One region of the Lysinibacillus sp. COL-1 genome, then DNA from elsewhere that is predicted to be linked to it. Evidence: a T-box and tRNA genes for the amino acid it is inferred to sense, from the RefSeq annotation. Region 1 holds a T-box; the other regions hold tRNA genes.
What was found. A T-box is a leader RNA that pairs with one kind of tRNA and senses whether it is charged. The one in region 1 lies ahead of metG (methionine--tRNA ligase), so its partner is inferred to be a tRNA-Met.

Region 1 (6,718 bases):
GGTATTCATCAGGATGGTTTGCTAAAATCTCGTGATGCTTATGAAATTGTCCACCCTGAAGACGTAGGTCTTGATGATATGGAGCTAGTACTAACAGCTCGCTCTGGTCGCCATGCAGTAAAAAATGCCCTTGAAAAATTAGGGTTTACTAATCTTTCTACAGATGAATTTGAAGGCATTTTTGAAGGCTTCTTAAAGCTAGCGGATGCGAAAAAGGAAGTATATGATCACGACTTATACGTTATTGTGGAAAGCTATTATGAAAAACATGATGCCAATAATAAAAATGCCACACATTATAGTGACCAATTCTTTGATATCGACGATCTACAAGTCGTCAGCAATACTAGCTTCCCTTCTGCAAGTGTGAAAGTTCGTAAAGGCGGCGAAGTCTTTAAAGCAAGTGCAGTAGGCTCTGGCCCAATCGATGCCTTATATTCAGCCATTGCAGAAATTACAAACATAGATATAAAACTAGTGGAATACAATATCAATAGTGTTTCACGAGGCAAAGAGGCTTTAGGTAAGGTGAAAATTACGATTGAGTATGATGGCGAAAAGTATATTGCCAAAGCAGCTGATACAGATATTCTAAAGGCCAGTGCCCTAGCCTATATTAATGCTATCAATAGCATTGTTGTAGCAAAATTAACACCTGTGATGAATTAAATTGAATTGAAAAAAGCAGTATGTCGTATGTGAACTACCCCGTAAAAATTAGACATCAATCTATCTTTTTGGGGTCAGATCATATGAGTCATACTGCTTTTTCAAATCTAACGACTGTCCCTCACTAATTTTTGATACTCTTCTTCAATTCGTTCAATGTCAAGACGTTCAAACAAAGGAGCTACTGCTTGAATCATTTGAGGCAATTCTACTTGTTCATGCCACATCATTTCCTGTATGCCTAACATATTCCTTACCTTCTCTGCTGAAAATGGTAAGAAAGGATGCAGTAGCTGTCCTAAATTAGCAATAATATAGACACAGGTTGCTAGTGTACGATTACTAGCCTCCACATTTTCTTTTACTTGTTGCCATGGCTGTTGTACGTCAAAATAGCGATTAGCCCCTCGAATATACTCAAAAATGGCTTCTAACGCTTGTTTAAAATGCCCTCCTTCAATCAGCCTGCCCGCTTCATTAAACAGCTGAACGGTTTGTTTACGAATATTGCTATCTACTTCAGCCTGTGGCACCTGGCTGGCAAAGGATTTCTCAATAAACTTCAATGTACGATTGACAAAATTACCATAGGCACCGAGTAATTCACTATTATGACTGTAAATAAATTCTCGCCATGAAAAATCAGTATCACGGTTTTCTGGCGCATTCATCGTTAAGAAGTAGCGAATGGCGTCTGCGTCATAACGACTTAAAATATACGGAACCCACACAGCCCAATTTTGACTAGTTGATAATTTTCGTTTTTCTAATGTTAAATATTCGTTCGATACGATATGTGTTGGTAATGCTTGCGCCCCAATTCCCATTAAAATAGCTGGCCAAATAACCGTATGGAAAGGAATATTATCCTTCCCATGGACATAATACGAAATGGTCTCTTCATTCCATAAATCTTCAATCGCTATTTGATGCTCTTTTGCCCACTCTAGACTTGCTGATAGATAACCAGCTACTGCTTCAATCCATACATATATTTTTTTCCCTTCAAAGCCTGGCACTGGGACATCTATGCCGTTTGGTAAATCTCTTGTTACTGCTCGGTCAGGAACCCCTTCTGCCAAGTAACGCTCCGTTAAACCTAAAGCATTATCTCGCCAACGTTTATGGGCCTTCGCTTCTGCCACATAAGACTCCAATCTACCTTGAAATTGACTAAAGGTAAAATAAAAATGCTCTGTCTCACGAATAACAGGCTCATTGCCACATATTTTGCAACGTTTATCTATTAAATCCAGTGGGTCTAAGATTTCTGAGCAGTTATCACATTGATCTCCCCTTGCTTTTGCACCACAATTTGGGCAAATTCCTTCAACAAATCGATCGGGTAGAAATTGTTGATCTGTCTCACAGTAAGCCTGTTCAATTTTCTTTTTGTATAAAAAATTGTTAGCTAGTAGCTGTAAAAATAGGCCCTTTACGGATTCATGATGGTGTTCTGCATCTGTTCTAGTGTATAAATCATAGGTAAATCCTAAATCACGAAAGCACTGCGTAAATTCAGCATGATAGTGATTGGCAATGGCCTCTGTTGTTGTATTTTCTTGTGCTGCACGAATAGAAATAGGTGTACCATTACAATCACTGCCTGATACATATAAAACCTGCTCACCTTTTTGTCGGTAATATCTAGCCAAAATATCACCTGGTAATAGTGCGGCAACATGCCCTAAATGCAAAGAACCATTTGCATATGGCCAAGCGCCTCCAATAACAATTGTCATTCTAGTTTGCTCCCCTCACTAAAAAATGGTAAAAAAAATCGTCCTAATCAAATCTGATTAGGACGAGTATACCCGTGTTACCACCTATATTTACAAATAGCTCACACTATTTGTCTCCATCAGTACGTCTCCATTCAAAATGAGAGATACTGCCGCTGTTGTAACGAGTGCCCATCTCGTCGTAATCTACTTGCTAAAAAGCTTTCGGTACGAAGCTCAAAGGTCATTTTCAAAAGGGTTCATTTACCTCATTTCCACCAACAGAGGCTCTCTACAAAATGCTGCTCCAATTTACTTTTCCTTTTCAATGCTTTTCCTATAGGATTGGCACTATTTTACGCTTTCTAGTGATGAAATGCAATGATTGTCGTTAAATCAACTCTATTTTTCGATAAAGATTAAAATTTAAGCAATTAATTGAATGTGATGTTTAATAACGCTGTTAAATCATCTATTATAATGTCTGCCTTTTGCAATTCGTTATCCTGTGCAAAGTCAAAACGAACGCCTATCGACTGTAGTTGATTGTCATGTGCAGCCTGAATATCCGACGAACGATCTCCCACCACTACCCCGTTCTCGATTTCATTTTCTTCTACAACTCGTTTTACTAGATCTGATTTATGCCCACTTGCAATAGATTGAATGCTGTAGATTCCCTTTATAAAACGCTCTAATTGATAGGTTTCAACAATCGCCTGTAAATAGTCAACCTGTCCATTACTCGCTATGTATAACGGATAATTCTCTGATAATGCTGCAAGAGTTTGTTCAGCATGTGGATATAAAGCTCCCTGATGATTGCGTATTTGCTCAATCAGCTTTATATGGAACAAAACATTGCTCTCTTCACGTATCTCTATTGCATGCATAGGACATAATGTTTCCCACACAACAGGTAAAGGAACGCCCATTATTTCTCTGTATTTTTCTATCGGTGTTTCTCCTTGCCACAAGCCACTTGTCCGTAGCACATCAAATGTTGCGTCGAGCGCAGGCTCTAATATAAGATTTGTTTGAAATAACGTGCCATCCATATCAAAAATAAAAGCTTTATTCATAGAATCACTCCCTGATTAATTATCAAAAAACGTCATGTGAGGCTTTTCCTGCTTATAATAAGCCAAACGATCTTGCAAAGTTCCTGTATGAAATTCAAATTTATGACCATCTGGGTCTGTAAAGTAAATCGATTTTTTGTCCTTCTCATCTCTTTGACGCCCTGTTAAAATATTGACCTTTAATTGTAGCAATTTATCATACATTTTATTATAGTCATCCTCACAAATAGTAAAGGCGATGTGGGTATAGGAATGATGGATTTCATTCCGTGGTATATCCCTCTCTACATTCAGGGCGAGCCACAGCCCATTTACATCAAAATAGGCTGTGCTTTTCCCCTTTACTAGCAATTTAGCATCGAAAACATTTTCATAGAATGCGATGGATTCCTCTAAATTGGATACAGAAAATAGTAAATGATTAATATGTTGAATGGTCATAACTAAGCTCCTAATGCTTATTTTTTACCTTTTTTTATTCCTTTAGAAATCTGCTTCCATTTACGTTGCTCCTCAAGTTTCGCCTGTGCATTGGTTTTGCGTTCCATATAAGCTAATTCTCTTTGGAGCTTAAAGTAGCTTTGGAGGCGATATTGATCCAACTCTCCATCAACAATAGCTTGCTGGACAGCACAATAAGGCTCTTTTTGATGAGTACAATCACGATAACGACAAGCTGTTGCTAGTTCCTCAATATCTTGAAAGCTTGAAGCTAAACTATCACCTTGATCCCATAATTGAAGCTCACGCATCCCTGGTGTATCGATTAAACAGCCCCCATCTGGTAATATGACTAACTCTCGATGAGTAGTTGTATGACGACCCTTAGCATCTTCCTCACGAATACCAGCAACCTTCATCAGCATCTCCCCACACAAAGCATTTGTTAAGGTCGACTTCCCTGCCCCTGAAGAGCCTAGCAATGCCCCTGTCACTCCCTCCGTGAACAATGTCTTAATTTCCATTAAGCCTTCGCCCGATAAAGCACTCGTCACAAAAATATCTACACCAAATGCTACAGACTCAACTTCTTGTACCAAGCTTGCAGTATCCTCACATAAATCTGCCTTCGTCAGGACAATCACTGGCCTTGCCCCTGAATCCCAGGCAGCTACTAAATATCTCTCCAAACGTCGAATATTAAAATCAGCGTTCAAGCTCATAACAAGTAACACGATATCGACATTTGATGCGACAATCTGTTCTTGAATTTCAGTTCCTGCAACTTTACGTGAAAATACAGATTTTCGTTGGAATAGCTGATGAATAATTGCTCGTTCCTCACCGGGCATTTTCTCTACTAGCACCCAATCACCAACTGCTGGATAGTCCTCCCGAGCTAAAGACGTATACGCATAATGACCAGCAATTGTCGCAAGCCATTCGCCCTCTTCGGCTAACACTCGGTAAGAATGCTTATGCTCTAATGTAACCCTTGCAGGCACACAATTCTTCAATTTAGGCTGTTTTTTCATTTCCATCATTTGCTCTTCAAAATACGTTGTAAAACCTACTGTTGTTAAATTCAATTTATTTTCCTCCTAAACGTACATATCCTTGACGCCTCAGCGCAATGTCTGTAATATCCGCCAGAGACTCTATCGTCATTCAGCATTTTTTGAACCACGAAAAAAACCTTGTAGCTGCAATTCGGCAGTTACAAGGTTTCACAGGCACGTTTAAAAGATACACAAATACCCCGAGTTATAGCACGGCGTCACTTTGTATATTTTAGGCGTGTGAAATGGAACAAACCGAATTGCAGTTCGCTAAAAATAGATCTATTCATCATGTCACATCACCTTCTTTCCATTTAGTTGTTATCAATATAGCTAAATTTTCAGAAATTGTCAATTATAATCTTATAAGCATTTATTCTAATCCTCGACGCATAGAATGAACAAGACCACTAAATGCGAGGAGATGTTGAATTGCCTAAAATCATTTCTATTAGCACACATCAACCACCTTACACATTACAGCAATCAAATGCAGAGGAACTAACGAAAGAGCTTTTCTATGCAAAAATCCCCAAACTAGAGCGCTACTTAAAGGTTTTTGAAAATGGTGGCATCGACACCCGCCATTTTTGTGTTCCATCAGAATGGCATCGTACGAATCACTCCTTTGAGGAACGCAATGATTTATATATTGAATTAGCTACACAATACAGCGTGAACGTCATCCAGGCATGTTTAGAAAATGATGCTTTTTTATCTTCACCCATTTCTCCCGAAGAGATTGATGCCATCATTTTTGTCAGTAGTACTGGCATTTCAACACCAAGCATTGATGCGCGTGTGATGAATAAACTTCCCTTTTCAGATCGACTGAAACGTATTCCACTATGGGGGTTAGGATGTGCTGGCGGAGCAGCAGGTGTAAGTAGAGCCTTTGATTTTTGTAAAGCCCATCCACATGCGAAGGTGCTTGTCGTTTGTGTCGAGTTATGTAGCCTCACTTTTCAGCCAAATGATTTTTCTAAAAGTAATTTAATCGGTGCTTCTCTTTTTGCAGATGGTGCTGCTTGTATTCTCGTTTGCGGAGACGACTTAACCATCGATACAAAAAAAACAACACCTTCTATTTTGGCAACAGGCTCTAAATGGATGCCAGATTCAGAAAATGTGATGGGTTGGAATGTAAAAAACAATGGACTTCATGTTATTTTTCAAAAAAGTATTCCTGCCATTATTACTAATTGGCTTGGACCATTCATTGAAAAATTTTTAATGGAACAAGGACTATATAGTGAGCAACTTACTCATTTCATCGCTCATCCTGGAGGGAAAAAGGTTTTAAAAGCTTATGAAGATACACTTTATTTGTCTCCCCAAAAAACCGACATTTCTCGGGAAATATTGCGCCAACATGGCAATATGTCATCACCAACTGTGTTGTATGTATTAGAGCAATTTATGCTACATGAAGGACAAGTGGAGGATACAGGTTTACTCATCGCTCTTGGCCCTGGTTTTTGTGCAGAAGCTGTATTATTAAACTGGAGGGAGTAACATGATCTTCTATCTTATTTTAACTATTGTCATTCTACAAAGACTGACAGAGGTTGTCATTGCCAAACGCAATGAGAAATGGATGTTTTCACAAGGAGCCTATGAAGTAGGTGCCTCTCATTATCCCTATATGGTCACAATGCATGTTAGTTTTTTTCTGTTTTTAATTGTAGAAATCGTCACAAATAACAATGGTATCTCGCCCTTATTCCCATTATTTTTTCTATTATTT
Region 2 (6,718 bases), on a different contig from region 1:
AATTTATGGATTTTGTAAGAATAGGGGTACCATTACAAATTGTTATGTTTATCGTTATGATGATTGCCATCCCATTCTTTTTCCCGTTTTAAAAACTCGGTTTCTATACCGAGTTTTTTATTTTATATAAAGATCTATTATTTTTTATCGAAAAGTATGATAAAATTCTTTTTTAGATAGCGGTATAACATGGCACTCACTTGTGAAAATTGAATTTTAGGTTGTCATTATTTTTACGAGTATATATAGGAAGTTTTTCATTACCAAGAAAAAAGTTAAATTTTTTTCATGAAAAGTGTTGACCTTTTAAAAATAAGAGTGTAGTATTATACAAGTCGCCACGGTGACACGCTAAAACAAAGCAAAACATGAACCTTGAAAACTGAACAAGCAAAACGTAATCAATAAAGTTTTCAGTAACTAACTTCGGTTAGTGAACGAAACAAAATTTTGGACATCAAAATGATGCCAGCAAAACAATTTGAGCTATTCAAATTTCTTTTATGGAGAGTTTGATCCTGGCTCAGGACGAACGCTGGCGGCGTGCCTAATACATGCAAGTCGAGCGAACAGAGAAGGAGCTTGCTCCTTCGACGTTAGCGGCGGACGGGTGAGTAACACGTGGGCAACCTACCTTATAGTTTGGGATAACTCCGGGAAACCGGGGCTAATACCGAATAATCTGTTTCACCTCATGGTGAAACACTAAAAGACGGTTTCGGCTGTCGCTATAGGATGGGCCCGCGGCGCATTAGCTAGTTGGTGAGGTAACGGCTCACCAAGGCGACGATGCGTAGCCGACCTGAGAGGGTGATCGGCCACACTGGGACTGAGACACGGCCCAGACTCCTACGGGAGGCAGCAGTAGGGAATCTTCCACAATGGGCGAAAGCCTGATGGAGCAACGCCGCGTGAGTGAAGAAGGATTTCGGTTCGTAAAACTCTGTTGTAAGGGAAGAACAAGTACAGTAGTAACTGGCTGTACCTTGACGGTACCTTATTAGAAAGCCACGGCTAACTACGTGCCAGCAGCCGCGGTAATACGTAGGTGGCAAGCGTTGTCCGGAATTATTGGGCGTAAAGCGCGCGCAGGTGGTTTCTTAAGTCTGATGTGAAAGCCCACGGCTCAACCGTGGAGGGTCATTGGAAACTGGGAGACTTGAGTGCAGAAGAGGATAGTGGAATTCCAAGTGTAGCGGTGAAATGCGTAGAGATTTGGAGGAACACCAGTGGCGAAGGCGACTATCTGGTCTGTAACTGACACTGAGGCGCGAAAGCGTGGGGAGCAAACAGGATTAGATACCCTGGTAGTCCACGCCGTAAACGATGAGTGCTAAGTGTTAGGGGGTTTCCGCCCCTTAGTGCTGCAGCTAACGCATTAAGCACTCCGCCTGGGGAGTACGGTCGCAAGACTGAAACTCAAAGGAATTGACGGGGGCCCGCACAAGCGGTGGAGCATGTGGTTTAATTCGAAGCAACGCGAAGAACCTTACCAGGTCTTGACATCCCGTTGACCACTGTAGAGATATAGTTTCCCCTTCGGGGGCAACGGTGACAGGTGGTGCATGGTTGTCGTCAGCTCGTGTCGTGAGATGTTGGGTTAAGTCCCGCAACGAGCGCAACCCTTGATCTTAGTTGCCATCATTTAGTTGGGCACTCTAAGGTGACTGCCGGTGACAAACCGGAGGAAGGTGGGGATGACGTCAAATCATCATGCCCCTTATGACCTGGGCTACACACGTGCTACAATGGACGATACAAACGGTTGCCAACTCGCGAGAGGGAGCTAATCCGATAAAGTCGTTCTCAGTTCGGATTGTAGGCTGCAACTCGCCTACATGAAGCCGGAATCGCTAGTAATCGCGGATCAGCATGCCGCGGTGAATACGTTCCCGGGCCTTGTACACACCGCCCGTCACACCACGAGAGTTTGTAACACCCGAAGTCGGTGAGGTAACCTTTTGGAGCCAGCCGCCGAAGGTGGGATAGATGATTGGGGTGAAGTCGTAACAAGGTAGCCGTATCGGAAGGTGCGGCTGGATCACCTCCTTTCTAAGGATTATTTCGGAATACAAACCTAGGGTTTGTAAGATTACGTTTTGCGTTCAGTTTTGAAGGTTCATTCTTTCTTGAATGAAAAGCTTCAAAACTTGTTCTTTGAAAACTGGATAAAACGACATTGAAATTGTAACAAACACATTTATTTTTTTAAGTTTTTTTATAGGCTTAATAACATTAGAAGGTTTCAAGACACGAGCAGTTCTAGGAAGCAATCGAGTGAATGAAGGAGCGTACTTGAGTACGTGACTGATTGAACGAGTGAAGCTGACAACGAAATGTGATGTGTATTGAAAGCCGTTAGGTTAAGTTATTAAGGGCGCACGGCGAATGCCTTGGCACTAGGAGCCGAAGAAGGACGGCACTAACACCGATATGCTTCGGGGAGCTGTAAGTGAGCTTTGATCCGGAGATTTCCGAATGGGGGAACCCACTACGTTTAATCGCGTAGTATCTTGACGTGAATACATAGCGTCTTGAAGGCAGACCCAGGGAACTGAAACATCTAAGTACCTGGAGGAAGAGAAAGAAAAATCGATTCCCTGAGTAGCGGCGAGCGAAACGGGAAGAGCCCAAACCAAGAGGCTTGCCTCTTGGGGTTGTAGGACACTCAATACGGAGTTACAAAAGAGCGAGTTAGATGAAGCGACTTGGAAAGGTCCGCCAGAGCAGGTAAAAGCCCTGTAGTCGAAAGTTCGTTCTCTCCTGAGTGGATCCTGAGTACGGCGGAACACGTGAAATTCCGTCGGAATCTGGGAGGACCATCTCCCAAGGCTAAATACTACCTAGTGACCGATAGTGAACCAGTACCGTGAGGGAAAGGTGAAAAGCACCCCGGAAGGGGAGTGAAAGAGATCCTGAAACCGTGTGCCTACAAGTAGTTAGAGCCCGTTAATGGGTGATAGCGTGCCTTTTGTAGAATGAACCGGCGAGTTACGATTACGTGCGAGGTTAAGCTTTAGAAGGCGGAGCCGCAGCGAAAGCGAGTCTGAATAGGGCGAAATAGTACGTGGTCGTAGACCCGAAACCAGGTGATCTACCCATGTCCAGGGTGAAGGTAAGGTAACACTTACTGGAGGCCCGAACCCACGCACGTTGAAAAGTGCGGGGATGAGGTGTGGGTAGCGGAGAAATTCCAATCGAACTTGGAGATAGCTGGTTCTCTCCGAAATAGCTTTAGGGCTAGCCTCGTGATGAGAATACTGGAGGTAGAGCACTGTTTGGACTAGGGGGCCATCCCGGTTTACCGAATTCAGACAAACTCCGAATGCCAGATATTTATACACGGGAGTCAGACTGCGAGTGATAAGATCCGTAGTCAAAAGGGAAACAGCCCAGACCACCAGCTAAGGTCCCAAAGTAATCGTTAAGTGGAAAAGGATGTGGCGTTGCACAGACAACCAGGATGTTGGCTTAGAAGCAGCCATCATTTAAAGAGTGCGTAATAGCTCACTGGTCGAGTGACGCTGCGCCGAAAATGTATCGGGGCTAAACGATTCACCGAAGCTGTGGATTGACATCTACGATGTCAGTGGTAGGAGAGCGTTCTAAGTGCGTTGAAGTCAGACCGGAAGGACTGGTGGAGCGCTTAGAAGTGAGAATGCCGGTATGAGTAGCGAAAGACGGGTGAGAATCCCGTCCACCGTATGACTAAGGTTTCCTGAGGAAGGCTCGTCCGCTCAGGGTTAGTCGGGACCTAAGCCGAGGCCGATAGGCGTAGGCGATGGACAACAGGTTGATATTCCTGTACCACCTCCTCACCGTTTGAGAAATGGGGGGACGCAGTAGGATAGGGTAAGCGCGCTGTTGGTTATGCGCGTCCAAGCAGTAAGGCGTGTGTGTAGGCAAATCCGCACACTGTAACGTTGAGCTGTGATGGCGAGTCCGTATGGACGAAGTTCCTGATTTCACACTGCCAAGAAAAGCCTCTATCGAGGTGAGAGGTGCCCGTACCGCAAACCGACACAGGTAGTCGAGGAGAGAATCCTAAGGTGTGCGAGAGAACTCTCGTTAAGGAACTCGGCAAAATGACCCCGTAACTTCGGGAGAAGGGGTGCTCTTGAGCGTGCAAGCGCATGAGAGCCGCAGTGAATAGGCCCAGGCGACTGTTTAGCAAAAACACAGGTCTCTGCAAAACCGTAAGGTGACGTATAGGGGCTGACGCCTGCCCGGTGCTGGAAGGTTAAGAGGAGTGGTTAGCGCAAGCGAAGCTGCGAATTGAAGCCCCAGTAAACGGCGGCCGTAACTATAACGGTCCTAAGGTAGCGAAATTCCTTGTCGGGTAAGTTCCGACCCGCACGAAAGGCGTAACGATCTGGGCACTGTCTCAACGAGAGACTCGGTGAAATTATAGTACCTGTGAAGATGCAGGTTACCCGCGACAGGACGGAAAGACCCCGTGGAGCTTTACTGTAGCCTGATATTGAATTTTGGTACAACTTGTACAGGATAGGTAGGAGCCAGAGATCTCGGAGCGCCAGCTTCGAAGGAGGCGTCGGTGGGATACTACCCTGGTTGTATTGAAATTCTAACCCATGCCCCTTAGCGGGGTAGGAGACAGTGTCAGGCGGACAGTTTGACTGGGGCGGTCGCCTCCTAAAAGGTAACGGAGGCGCCCAAAGGTTCCCTCAGAATGGTTGGAAATCATTCGTAGAGTGTAAAGGCACAAGGGAGCTTGACTGCGAGACCTACAAGTCGAGCAGGGTCGAAAGACGGGCTTAGTGATCCGGTGGTTCCGCATGGAAGGGCCATCGCTCAACGGATAAAAGCTACCCCGGGGATAACAGGCTTATCTCCCCCAAGAGTCCACATCGACGGGGAGGTTTGGCACCTCGATGTCGGCTCATCGCATCCTGGGGCTGTAGTCGGTCCCAAGGGTTGGGCTGTTCGCCCATTAAAGCGGTACGCGAGCTGGGTTCAGAACGTCGTGAGACAGTTCGGTCCCTATCCGTCGTGGGCGTAGGAAATTTGAGAGGAGCTGTCCTTAGTACGAGAGGACCGGGATGGACACACCGCTGGTGTACCAGTTGTCTTGCCAAAGGCATCGCTGGGTAGCTATGTGTGGACGGGATAAGTGCTGAAAGCATCTAAGCATGAAGCCCCCCTCAAGATGAGATTTCCCATTACGCAAGTAAGTAAGATCCCTCAAAGACGATGAGGTAGATAGGTTCGAGGTGGAAGTGTGGTGACACATGGAGCTGACGAATACTAATCGATCGAGGACTTAACCAAAACGTTTGAAACATTCAATGAACCGTTTATCCAGTTTTGAAAGAACAACTCTTTCAACTGAATAAGTGAAGTGATGATGGCAAAGAGGCCACACCCGTTCCCATACCGAACACGGAAGTTAAGCTCTTTAGCGCCGATGGTAGTTGGGGGCTTCCCCCTGTGAGAGTAGGACATCGCTTCGCTTATTTTTCGTGGAGGATTAGCTCAGCTGGGAGAGCATCTGCCTTACAAGCAGAGGGTCGGCGGTTCGAGCCCGTCATCCTCCACCATTATTTTTAAAACAGTATAGTATTATCGCGGGGTGGAGCAGTGGTAGCTCGTCGGGCTCATAACCCGAAGGTCGTTGGTTCAAATCCAGCCCCCGCAACCAAATGGTCCCGTGGTGTAGCGGTTAACATGCCTGCCTGTCACGCAGGAGATCGCCGGTTCGATCCCGGTCGGGACCGCCATTTTTTTTGCCGGTGTAGCTCAGTTGGTAGAGCAACTGACTTGTAATCAGTAGGTCGTGGGTTCGACTCCTATCGCCGGCACCATTCCCTTGGAGGGGTAGCGAAGTGGCTAAACGCGGCGGACTGTAAATCCGCTCCTTAGGGTTCGGCGGTTCGAATCCGTCCCCCTCCACCATTTTAGGGGCATAGTTCAACGGTAGAATAGAGGTCTCCAAAACCTTTGGTGTGGGTTCGATTCCTACTGCCCCTGCCAGGTATTGAGGTACTCGTTCATATACAGCTGTTATAATTTATATAGTGGCGATTGTGGCGAAGTGGTTAACGCATCGGATTGTGGTTCCGACATTCGTGGGTTCGATTCCCATCAGTCGCCCCATTTTCAAATTGGGGTATAGCCAAGCGGTAAGGCAACGGATTTTGATTCCGTCATGCCTAGGTTCGAATCCTAGTACCCCAGCCATTTTTCTTTTTTACGAGCCATTAGCTCAGTTGGTAGAGCATCTGACTTTTAATCAGAGGGTCGAAGGTTCGAGTCCTTCATGGCTCATCGTTTTTTAATGAATATTGCGCCCGTAGCTCAATTGGATAGAGCGTCTGACTACGGATCAGAAGGTTATGGGTTCGACTCCTGTCGGGCGCGCCAATAAATTTATGTTTTCGGAATGTAGCTCAGCTTGGTAGAGCACTTGGTTTGGGACCAAGGGGTCGTAGGTTCGAATCCTGTCATTCCGACCATTTTTTATGATAAATGGGGCCTTAGCTCAGCTGGGAGAGCGCCTGCCTTGCACGCAGGAGGTCAGCGGTTCGATCCCGCTAGGCTCCACCAGTTCAATATTTTTGGAGGTATACCCAAGTCTGGCTGAAGGGATCGGTCTTGAAAACCGACAGGCGGGTAACACCGCGCGGGGGTTCGAATCCCTCTACCTCCTCCATTTTGGGTCAGTAGCTCAGTTGGTAGAGCATTAGATTGAAGCTCTAAG
Region 3 (6,718 bases), on a different contig from region 1:
CGTAAGGTGACGTATAGGGGCTGACGCCTGCCCGGTGCTGGAAGGTTAAGAGGAGTGGTTAGCGCAAGCGAAGCTGCGAATTGAAGCCCCAGTAAACGGCGGCCGTAACTATAACGGTCCTAAGGTAGCGAAATTCCTTGTCGGGTAAGTTCCGACCCGCACGAAAGGCGTAACGATCTGGGCACTGTCTCAACGAGAGACTCGGTGAAATTATAGTACCTGTGAAGATGCAGGTTACCCGCGACAGGACGGAAAGACCCCGTGGAGCTTTACTGTAGCCTGATATTGAATTTTGGTACAACTTGTACAGGATAGGTAGGAGCCAGAGATCTCGGAGCGCCAGCTTCGAAGGAGGCGTCGGTGGGATACTACCCTGGTTGTATTGAAATTCTAACCCATGCCCCTTAGCGGGGCAGGAGACAGTGTCAGGCGGACAGTTTGACTGGGGCGGTCGCCTCCTAAAAGGTAACGGAGGCGCCCAAAGGTTCCCTCAGAATGGTTGGAAATCATTCGTAGAGTGTAAAGGCACAAGGGAGCTTGACTGCGAGACCTACAAGTCGAGCAGGGTCGAAAGACGGGCTTAGTGATCCGGTGGTTCCGCATGGAAGGGCCATCGCTCAACGGATAAAAGCTACCCCGGGGATAACAGGCTTATCTCCCCCAAGAGTCCACATCGACGGGGAGGTTTGGCACCTCGATGTCGGCTCATCGCATCCTGGGGCTGTAGTCGGTCCCAAGGGTTGGGCTGTTCGCCCATTAAAGCGGTACGCGAGCTGGGTTCAGAACGTCGTGAGACAGTTCGGTCCCTATCCGTCGTGGGCGTAGGAAATTTGAGAGGAGCTGTCCTTAGTACGAGAGGACCGGGATGGACACACCGCTGGTGTACCAGTTGTCTTGCCAAAGGCATCGCTGGGTAGCTATGTGTGGACGGGATAAGTGCTGAAAGCATCTAAGCATGAAGCCCCCCTCAAGATGAGATTTCCCATTACGCAAGTAAGTAAGATCCCTCAAAGACGATGAGGTAGATAGGTTCGAGGTGGAAGTGTGGTGACACATGGAGCTGACGAATACTAATCGATCGAGGACTTAACCAAAATGTTTGAACCATTCAATGAACCGTTTATCCAGTTTTGAAAGAACAACTCTTTCAAAAAAGAGAGCTTCAAGACACCATTTATTTTGAAGCTGATATAAAGGAACTTCTGCTAAGAACGCAACATCCATGTTGCAACGCAGAAGCCAGCACATCCATGTGCAAGTCTAGTGATGATGGCAAAGAGGTCACACCCGTTCCCATACCGAACACGGAAGTTAAGCTCTTTAGCGCCGATGGTAGTTGGGGGCTTCCCCCTGTGAGAGTAGGACGTCGCTAGGCATAATACCCAGGAGGATTAGCTCAGCTGGGAGAGCATCTGCCTTACAAGCAGAGGGTCGGCGGTTCGAGCCCGTCATCCTCCACCATATGCCGGTTTAGCTCAGCAGGTAGAGCAACTGACTTGTAATCAGTAGGTCGTGGGTTCGATTCCTATAGCCGGCACCATTTTTTTAGAGCCATTAGCTCAGTTGGTAGAGCATCTGACTTTTAATCAGAGGGTCGAAGGTTCGAGTCCTTCATGGCTCACCATTTTTAAATAATAATAAGCGGGTGTGGCGGAATTGGCAGACGCACTAGACTTAGGATCTAGCGCCGCAAGGCGTGGGGGTTCGACTCCCTTCACCCGCACCATTATTTCATTGCCAGATAAAAAAACTTATGCACATGCGGAAGTAGTTCAGTGGTAGAACACCACCTTGCCAAGGTGGGGGTCGCGAGTTCGAACCTCGTCTTCCGCTCCAAATGTGCCGGGGTGGCGGAACTGGCAGACGCACAGGACTTAAAATCCTGCGGTAGGTGACTACCGTACCGGTTCGATTCCGGTCCTCGGCACCATTTTTAATGCGCCCGTAGCTCAATTGGATAGAGCGTCTGACTACGGATCAGAAGGTTATGGGTTCGACTCCTGTCGGGCGCGCCAAAAAGAACGGGAAGTAGCTCAGCTTGGTAGAGCACTTGGTTTGGGACCAAGGGGTCGCAGGTTCGAATCCTGTCTTCCCGACCATTTCCAAAGAAATTATGGGGCCTTAGCTCAGCTGGGAGAGCGCCTGCCTTGCACGCAGGAGGTCAGCGGTTCGATCCCGCTAGGCTCCACCATAATAAATTAACCAGTATAAAGATCCTGGCGGCGTAGCTCAGCTGGCTAGAGCGTACGGTTCATACCCGTAAGGTCGGGGGTTCGATCCCCTCTGCCGCCATCTTAAAGGACCTTTAGCTCAGTTGGTTAGAGCAGACGGCTCATAACCGTCCGGTCGCAGGTTCGAGTCCTGCAAGGTCCACCATTTATATATTGCAACGGAGGTATACCCAAGTCTGGCTGAAGGGATCGGTCTTGAAAACCGACAGGCGGGTAACACCGCGCGGGGGTTCGAATCCCTCTACCTCCTCCAGTTTTAAATCTTTATAAATGGTGCTTTAAAAACTCGAAACCGTATAAAATTATCGCGGGGTGGAGCAGTGGTAGCTCGTCGGGCTCATAACCCGAAGGTCGTTGGTTCAAATCCGGCCCCCGCAACCAAATGGTCCCGTGGTGTAGCGGTTAACATGCCTGCCTGTCACGCAGGAGATCGCCGGTTCGATCCCGGTCGGGACCGCCATTATTTTCATAAGAAGATATGAAAAGCAAAAGAAAATAAGCTTAGCATGGACGAAATGGGTCAGTAGCTCAGTTGGTAGAGCATTAGATTGAAGCTCTAAGTGTCGGCGGTTCGATTCCGTCCTGACCCACCATTTATGCGGGTGTAGTTTAATGGTAAAACCTCAGCCTTCCAAGCTGATGTCGTGGGTTCGATTCCCATCACCCGCTCCAAGGGCCTATAGCTCAGCTGGTTAGAGCGCACGCCTGATAAGCGTGAGGTCGATGGTTCGAGTCCATTTAGGCCCATTATTATTCCGAAGTAGCTCAGTTGGTAGTAGCACCTGACTGTTAATCAGGTTGTCGCAGGTTCGAGTCCTGCCTTCGGAGCCATTTTTATGTGGGGAAGTACTCAAGAGGCTGAAGAGGCGCCCCTGCTAAGGGTGTAGGTCGGGTAACCGGCGCGAGGGTTCAAATCCCTCCTTCTCCGCCATTGGCCCGTTGGTCAAGTGGTTAAGACACCGCCCTTTCACGGCGGTAACACGGGTTCGAATCCCGTACGGGTCATACTAAAAAACAGTAGATGCACACGCATCTACTGTTTTTTCATATTCATAGATATAAATATTACTCTTGATTCAATGCATTTTCATCCATATAAACTACTTCCCAGATATGCCCATCTACATCCTGAAATCCCCAGCCATACATAAACCCATGATCTTGGGGTTCACTATAAGATTTACCACCGGAGGCCAGTGCCTTATTTACTAATTGATCTACTTGCTCTCGATTTTCAGCAGATAGACATAAAATTGCTTCTGCAGACGTAGCAGTATTTGTAATTTCCTTCTTACTAAACCCTTTGAATCGTTCTTCCACCATCATTAATGCGAAGATATTTTCACTAATAATCATTGAGGCTGTAGTCTCATCGCTAAATTGTTGATTGAACTCAAAGCCTAGTTCCTTAAAGAAGTTGATGGATTTGTTTAGATCTTTCACTGGTAAATTGATAAAAATATTTTTCGATTGAAAAGCCATTTATTTTCACCTCCAAATCGACAGTAGCATAGAGCATAAAGCCATGTCAATTTCAGCAATAGATGGATATTCTTTGATTGGATCGATGATGATGCATTTGAAAATGGCAGTTGTTTAAGCTATTCAAAATAGATGTTATATGAACATAAAAAGCAGAGACGTTTTTTTACACCATCTCTGCTTTTAAAGCAACCTAATTATCCTCGTGCTAGCATTCTTTCGAGAGAGCTAAGTGCTTCAGCTGTAGTATATTCATCTACTTGGATACGGTTATGTGGTTGCCCCTGCTCAATACTTTCTAAGCTCCACAACAGATGGGGAAGGTCAATGCGATTCATTGTTAAGCAAGGACAAAAATTTTCATTTAAAGAGATAATATGTTTATCTGGATGCTGCTTCATTATGCGATTGACAAGATTCATTTCTGTTCCAATAGCCCATGCCGATCCGCTTGGTGCACGATTGATTGTCTCAATGATGTATTTTGTGGAACCTGCATCATCAGCAGCTGCTACAACTTCACGACTGCATTCAGGGTGAACAATAATTTGCATAGTTGGATGTTCTTTGCGAACGACCTCCGTATGGTGAACCGTAAATCCTTCATGTACAGAGCAATGACCTTTCCATAGAATAACCTGAATGTTCTCAAGCGGCTCATTTGTTTCAAGTATATTCTTATGGGGATTCCAAACAGCCATATTTTTAAGTGGAATACCTAAATCATAGGCAGTATTTCTTCCTAAATGTTGGTCAGGTAAAAAGAAAATACGCTGTTTTTGTGTAAATGCCCATTGAACAAGCTCCTTAGCATTCGATGAAGTGACACAGGCACCACCATGTCTTCCCGTAAAGGCTTTAATGGCAGCAGTTGAATTGACATAAGTTAGCGGGATAATTGTATCACCAAAGAGTTGCTGAAGAATCGGCCATGCTTGTTCTGTTTGATAAATATCAGCCATATCAGCCATTGAACAACCTGCACGCATATCTGGTAAATAGACATGTTGCTGCTTCGTTGTCAGCATATCAGCAGTTTCAGCCATAAAATGCACACCGCAAAATACGATATGCTCAGCTTCCTTGTTTGCGGCAGATAATTGAGCTAACTGTAGGGAATCACCAGTTGCATCTGCAAATTGAATGACTTCATCTTTTTGATAATGATGTCCTGGTATAAATAGTTTAGATCCTAATTTTTGCTTTATTGATAAAATACGAGATTCCATTTCCTTTACGGATAATGCCCGGTAATGCTCTGGAAGTAGTGTCGTTTGTTGTAATAAACTAGTTATGGACAAGGGAATGATCTCCTTTCATTTGAACGAGTGCACTAATGTCAAAGGCTTTAACGGAATGCGTTAATGAACCAAGTGAAATAAACTGAACACCTGATTGTGCATAGGCCTTTAAATTTTCAAGTGTGATGCCTCCTGATGCCTCTGTCACAATAGAAGAAGGGACAGTGGGAAGCCATGCTCCTATTTCTTCTGGACTACGGTTATCAAACATAATAATATCTGCTCCAGCAATGATGGCTTCTTCTAGCTGGTCCTTTGTTTCAATTTCCACTTCGATTTTTACAGTATGACCGACTTTTGCTCTAGCAGCCTGAACAGCTTTTGTAATGCTACCAGCAAAGGCAATGTGGTTATCCTTTAGCATGATGGCATCATACAGGCCATTACGATGATTAAAGCCACCACCGATTCTAACAGCATATTTATCCAACATACGCAATCCAGGCATGGTTTTACGCGTATCACATATTTTCGCATGCGTACCAGCTGTTTCTCGAACGGCATGATGGGTCGCTGTCGCAATAGCGGACATACGCTGAATAAGATTTAATATAACGCGCTCACCTATTAATAATTTTTGTAAGGGTCCCTTTACCACAGCAAGCACATCACCGGTCTTTACTGTCTCTCCATCTTTTTTTAGAAGTTGGATTTTTATTGATCGATCGAGTAAGTGAAAGCCATACTCAATAATGAGCGCCCCGCAGAAAACCCCATTTTCTTTAGCATAAAAAGAAAATGATCCCTGCTGTTCAGCTGAAAAGATATATTCACTCGATAAATCCCCATCACCTAAATCCTCATTAAAAAATTGCTTGAGCATTTCCTCGAGTTTGATGATATTCATACAATGAGTTCCTCACTTTCATTTGGCCTTGCGAAAAAATAATCCAACGACTTGCCCAGTGTGCGTCCATTTCTAATTTATCCGTACGAATATGAGCACCACGCGTTTCCGTTCGTGTAATTGCAGCATGTGCCATTAATGTTGCAACAACATGCATCATAAATAGTTCCAATTCAGCTTGTTCTAGACCCTTTAGATTCGTATAAAGAAGTGATTGTAAGGAGGGTAATTGCTGAATAAAATGCTGCAAGTCATTAACGTTTCGCACGATGCCTAAAAACTGCATCATGTATTGCTGTAACTGCTGTTTGCTAAATAAAGATGGCATTATTTCAGCACATTGATGGTGGTCATGTGTGAAATTTTTTTGATGGCAACCATGTTGAATGATGAACTGAGCCATTCTTTGCCCAAACGTAATACCTTCCAATAGGGAGTTACTTGCTAAACGGTTCGCACCATGGACACCTGTACAGGCAACTTCCCCCACTGCATATAGATTAGGTATAGTGGTTCTTCCTTTGTCATCAGCAATAACGCCCCCCATTAAGAAATGACTTCCTGGAGCTACAGGAATTAAGCCATCTTGTAAATAAACTTGATTGTCATAGCAAAGCTGAGCAATTGTTGGGAATTTCACTTCAAAATTTTGAATGTTAGTAATATCAATAAACGTCTCCTCACCAGCAGCACGTTTTTTAAAAAGTGCAAGTGCCGTAATATGTCTTGGTGCTAAGTCAAGTTGGGCATGTAAGCCTGTCATAATGGGCTGACGCTGTGCATCGACAAAGATGCCACCAGCACCTCGAACAGCTTCGGAAACTAATCCCTTCGCCTCATTTTCACACCAAAGCAGA

Region 2: it has a tRNA-Met gene. The T-box ahead of metG (methionine--tRNA ligase) is inferred to sense a tRNA for this amino acid. The anticodon was not compared.
Region 3: it has a tRNA-Met gene. The T-box ahead of metG (methionine--tRNA ligase) is inferred to sense a tRNA for this amino acid. The anticodon was not compared.

What each region holds. Positions count from the first base shown of each region.
Region 1 covers NZ_JCAWSJ010000003.1:164,325-171,042, reverse strand. The annotation lists gene AC6BKE_RS05245 (2-isopropylmalate synthase) at 1-669, shown strand, start outside; gene metG (methionine--tRNA ligase) at 777-2,411, opposite strand; T-box leader at 2,467-2,728, opposite strand; gene AC6BKE_RS05235 (HAD-IA family hydrolase) at 2,825-3,472, opposite strand; gene fosM (FosM family fosfomycin resistance protein) at 3,488-3,913, opposite strand; gene rsgA (ribosome small subunit-dependent GTPase A) at 3,931-5,001, opposite strand; gene AC6BKE_RS05220 (type III polyketide synthase) at 5,404-6,486, shown strand; gene AC6BKE_RS05215 (isoprenylcysteine carboxyl methyltransferase family protein) at 6,488-6,718, shown strand, end outside.
Region 2 covers NZ_JCAWSJ010000002.1:640,090-646,807, forward strand. The annotation lists gene AC6BKE_RS03575 (SLC13 family permease) at 1-92, shown strand, start outside; rRNA gene AC6BKE_RS03580 (16S ribosomal RNA) at 501-2,052, shown strand; rRNA gene AC6BKE_RS03585 (23S ribosomal RNA) at 2,362-5,289, shown strand; rRNA gene rrf (5S ribosomal RNA) at 5,356-5,471, shown strand; tRNA gene AC6BKE_RS03595 (tRNA-Val) at 5,483-5,558, shown strand; tRNA gene AC6BKE_RS03600 (tRNA-Met) at 5,585-5,659, shown strand; tRNA gene AC6BKE_RS03605 (tRNA-Asp) at 5,663-5,738, shown strand; tRNA gene AC6BKE_RS03610 (tRNA-Thr) at 5,747-5,822, shown strand; tRNA gene AC6BKE_RS03615 (tRNA-Tyr) at 5,830-5,913, shown strand; tRNA gene AC6BKE_RS03620 (tRNA-Trp) at 5,918-5,991, shown strand; tRNA gene AC6BKE_RS03625 (tRNA-His) at 6,039-6,114, shown strand; tRNA gene AC6BKE_RS03630 (tRNA-Gln) at 6,124-6,198, shown strand; tRNA gene AC6BKE_RS03635 (tRNA-Lys) at 6,213-6,285, shown strand; tRNA gene AC6BKE_RS03640 (tRNA-Arg) at 6,305-6,381, shown strand; tRNA gene AC6BKE_RS03645 (tRNA-Pro) at 6,397-6,473, shown strand; tRNA gene AC6BKE_RS03650 (tRNA-Ala) at 6,489-6,564, shown strand; tRNA gene AC6BKE_RS03655 (tRNA-Ser) at 6,578-6,670, shown strand; tRNA gene AC6BKE_RS03660 (tRNA-Phe) at 6,675-6,718, shown strand, end outside.
Region 3 covers NZ_JCAWSJ010000004.1:3,438,136-3,444,853, reverse strand. The annotation lists rRNA gene AC6BKE_RS25320 (23S ribosomal RNA) at 1-1,094, shown strand, start outside; rRNA gene rrf (5S ribosomal RNA) at 1,260-1,375, shown strand; tRNA gene AC6BKE_RS25310 (tRNA-Val) at 1,386-1,461, shown strand; tRNA gene AC6BKE_RS25305 (tRNA-Thr) at 1,465-1,540, shown strand; tRNA gene AC6BKE_RS25300 (tRNA-Lys) at 1,549-1,624, shown strand; tRNA gene AC6BKE_RS25295 (tRNA-Leu) at 1,642-1,726, shown strand; tRNA gene AC6BKE_RS25290 (tRNA-Gly) at 1,762-1,836, shown strand; tRNA gene AC6BKE_RS25285 (tRNA-Leu) at 1,842-1,930, shown strand; tRNA gene AC6BKE_RS25280 (tRNA-Arg) at 1,939-2,015, shown strand; tRNA gene AC6BKE_RS25275 (tRNA-Pro) at 2,023-2,099, shown strand; tRNA gene AC6BKE_RS25270 (tRNA-Ala) at 2,116-2,191, shown strand; tRNA gene AC6BKE_RS25265 (tRNA-Met) at 2,219-2,292, shown strand; tRNA gene AC6BKE_RS25260 (tRNA-Ile) at 2,300-2,376, shown strand; tRNA gene AC6BKE_RS25255 (tRNA-Ser) at 2,392-2,484, shown strand; tRNA gene AC6BKE_RS25250 (tRNA-Met) at 2,538-2,612, shown strand; tRNA gene AC6BKE_RS25245 (tRNA-Asp) at 2,616-2,691, shown strand; tRNA gene AC6BKE_RS25240 (tRNA-Phe) at 2,749-2,824, shown strand; tRNA gene AC6BKE_RS25235 (tRNA-Gly) at 2,830-2,903, shown strand; tRNA gene AC6BKE_RS25230 (tRNA-Ile) at 2,905-2,978, shown strand; tRNA gene AC6BKE_RS25225 (tRNA-Asn) at 2,986-3,062, shown strand; tRNA gene AC6BKE_RS25220 (tRNA-Ser) at 3,072-3,162, shown strand; tRNA gene AC6BKE_RS25215 (tRNA-Glu) at 3,165-3,236, shown strand; gene AC6BKE_RS25210 (VOC family protein) at 3,297-3,713, opposite strand; gene nadA (quinolinate synthase NadA) at 3,911-5,014, opposite strand; gene nadC (carboxylating nicotinate-nucleotide diphosphorylase) at 5,001-5,861, opposite strand; gene nadB (L-aspartate oxidase) at 5,818-6,718, opposite strand, start outside.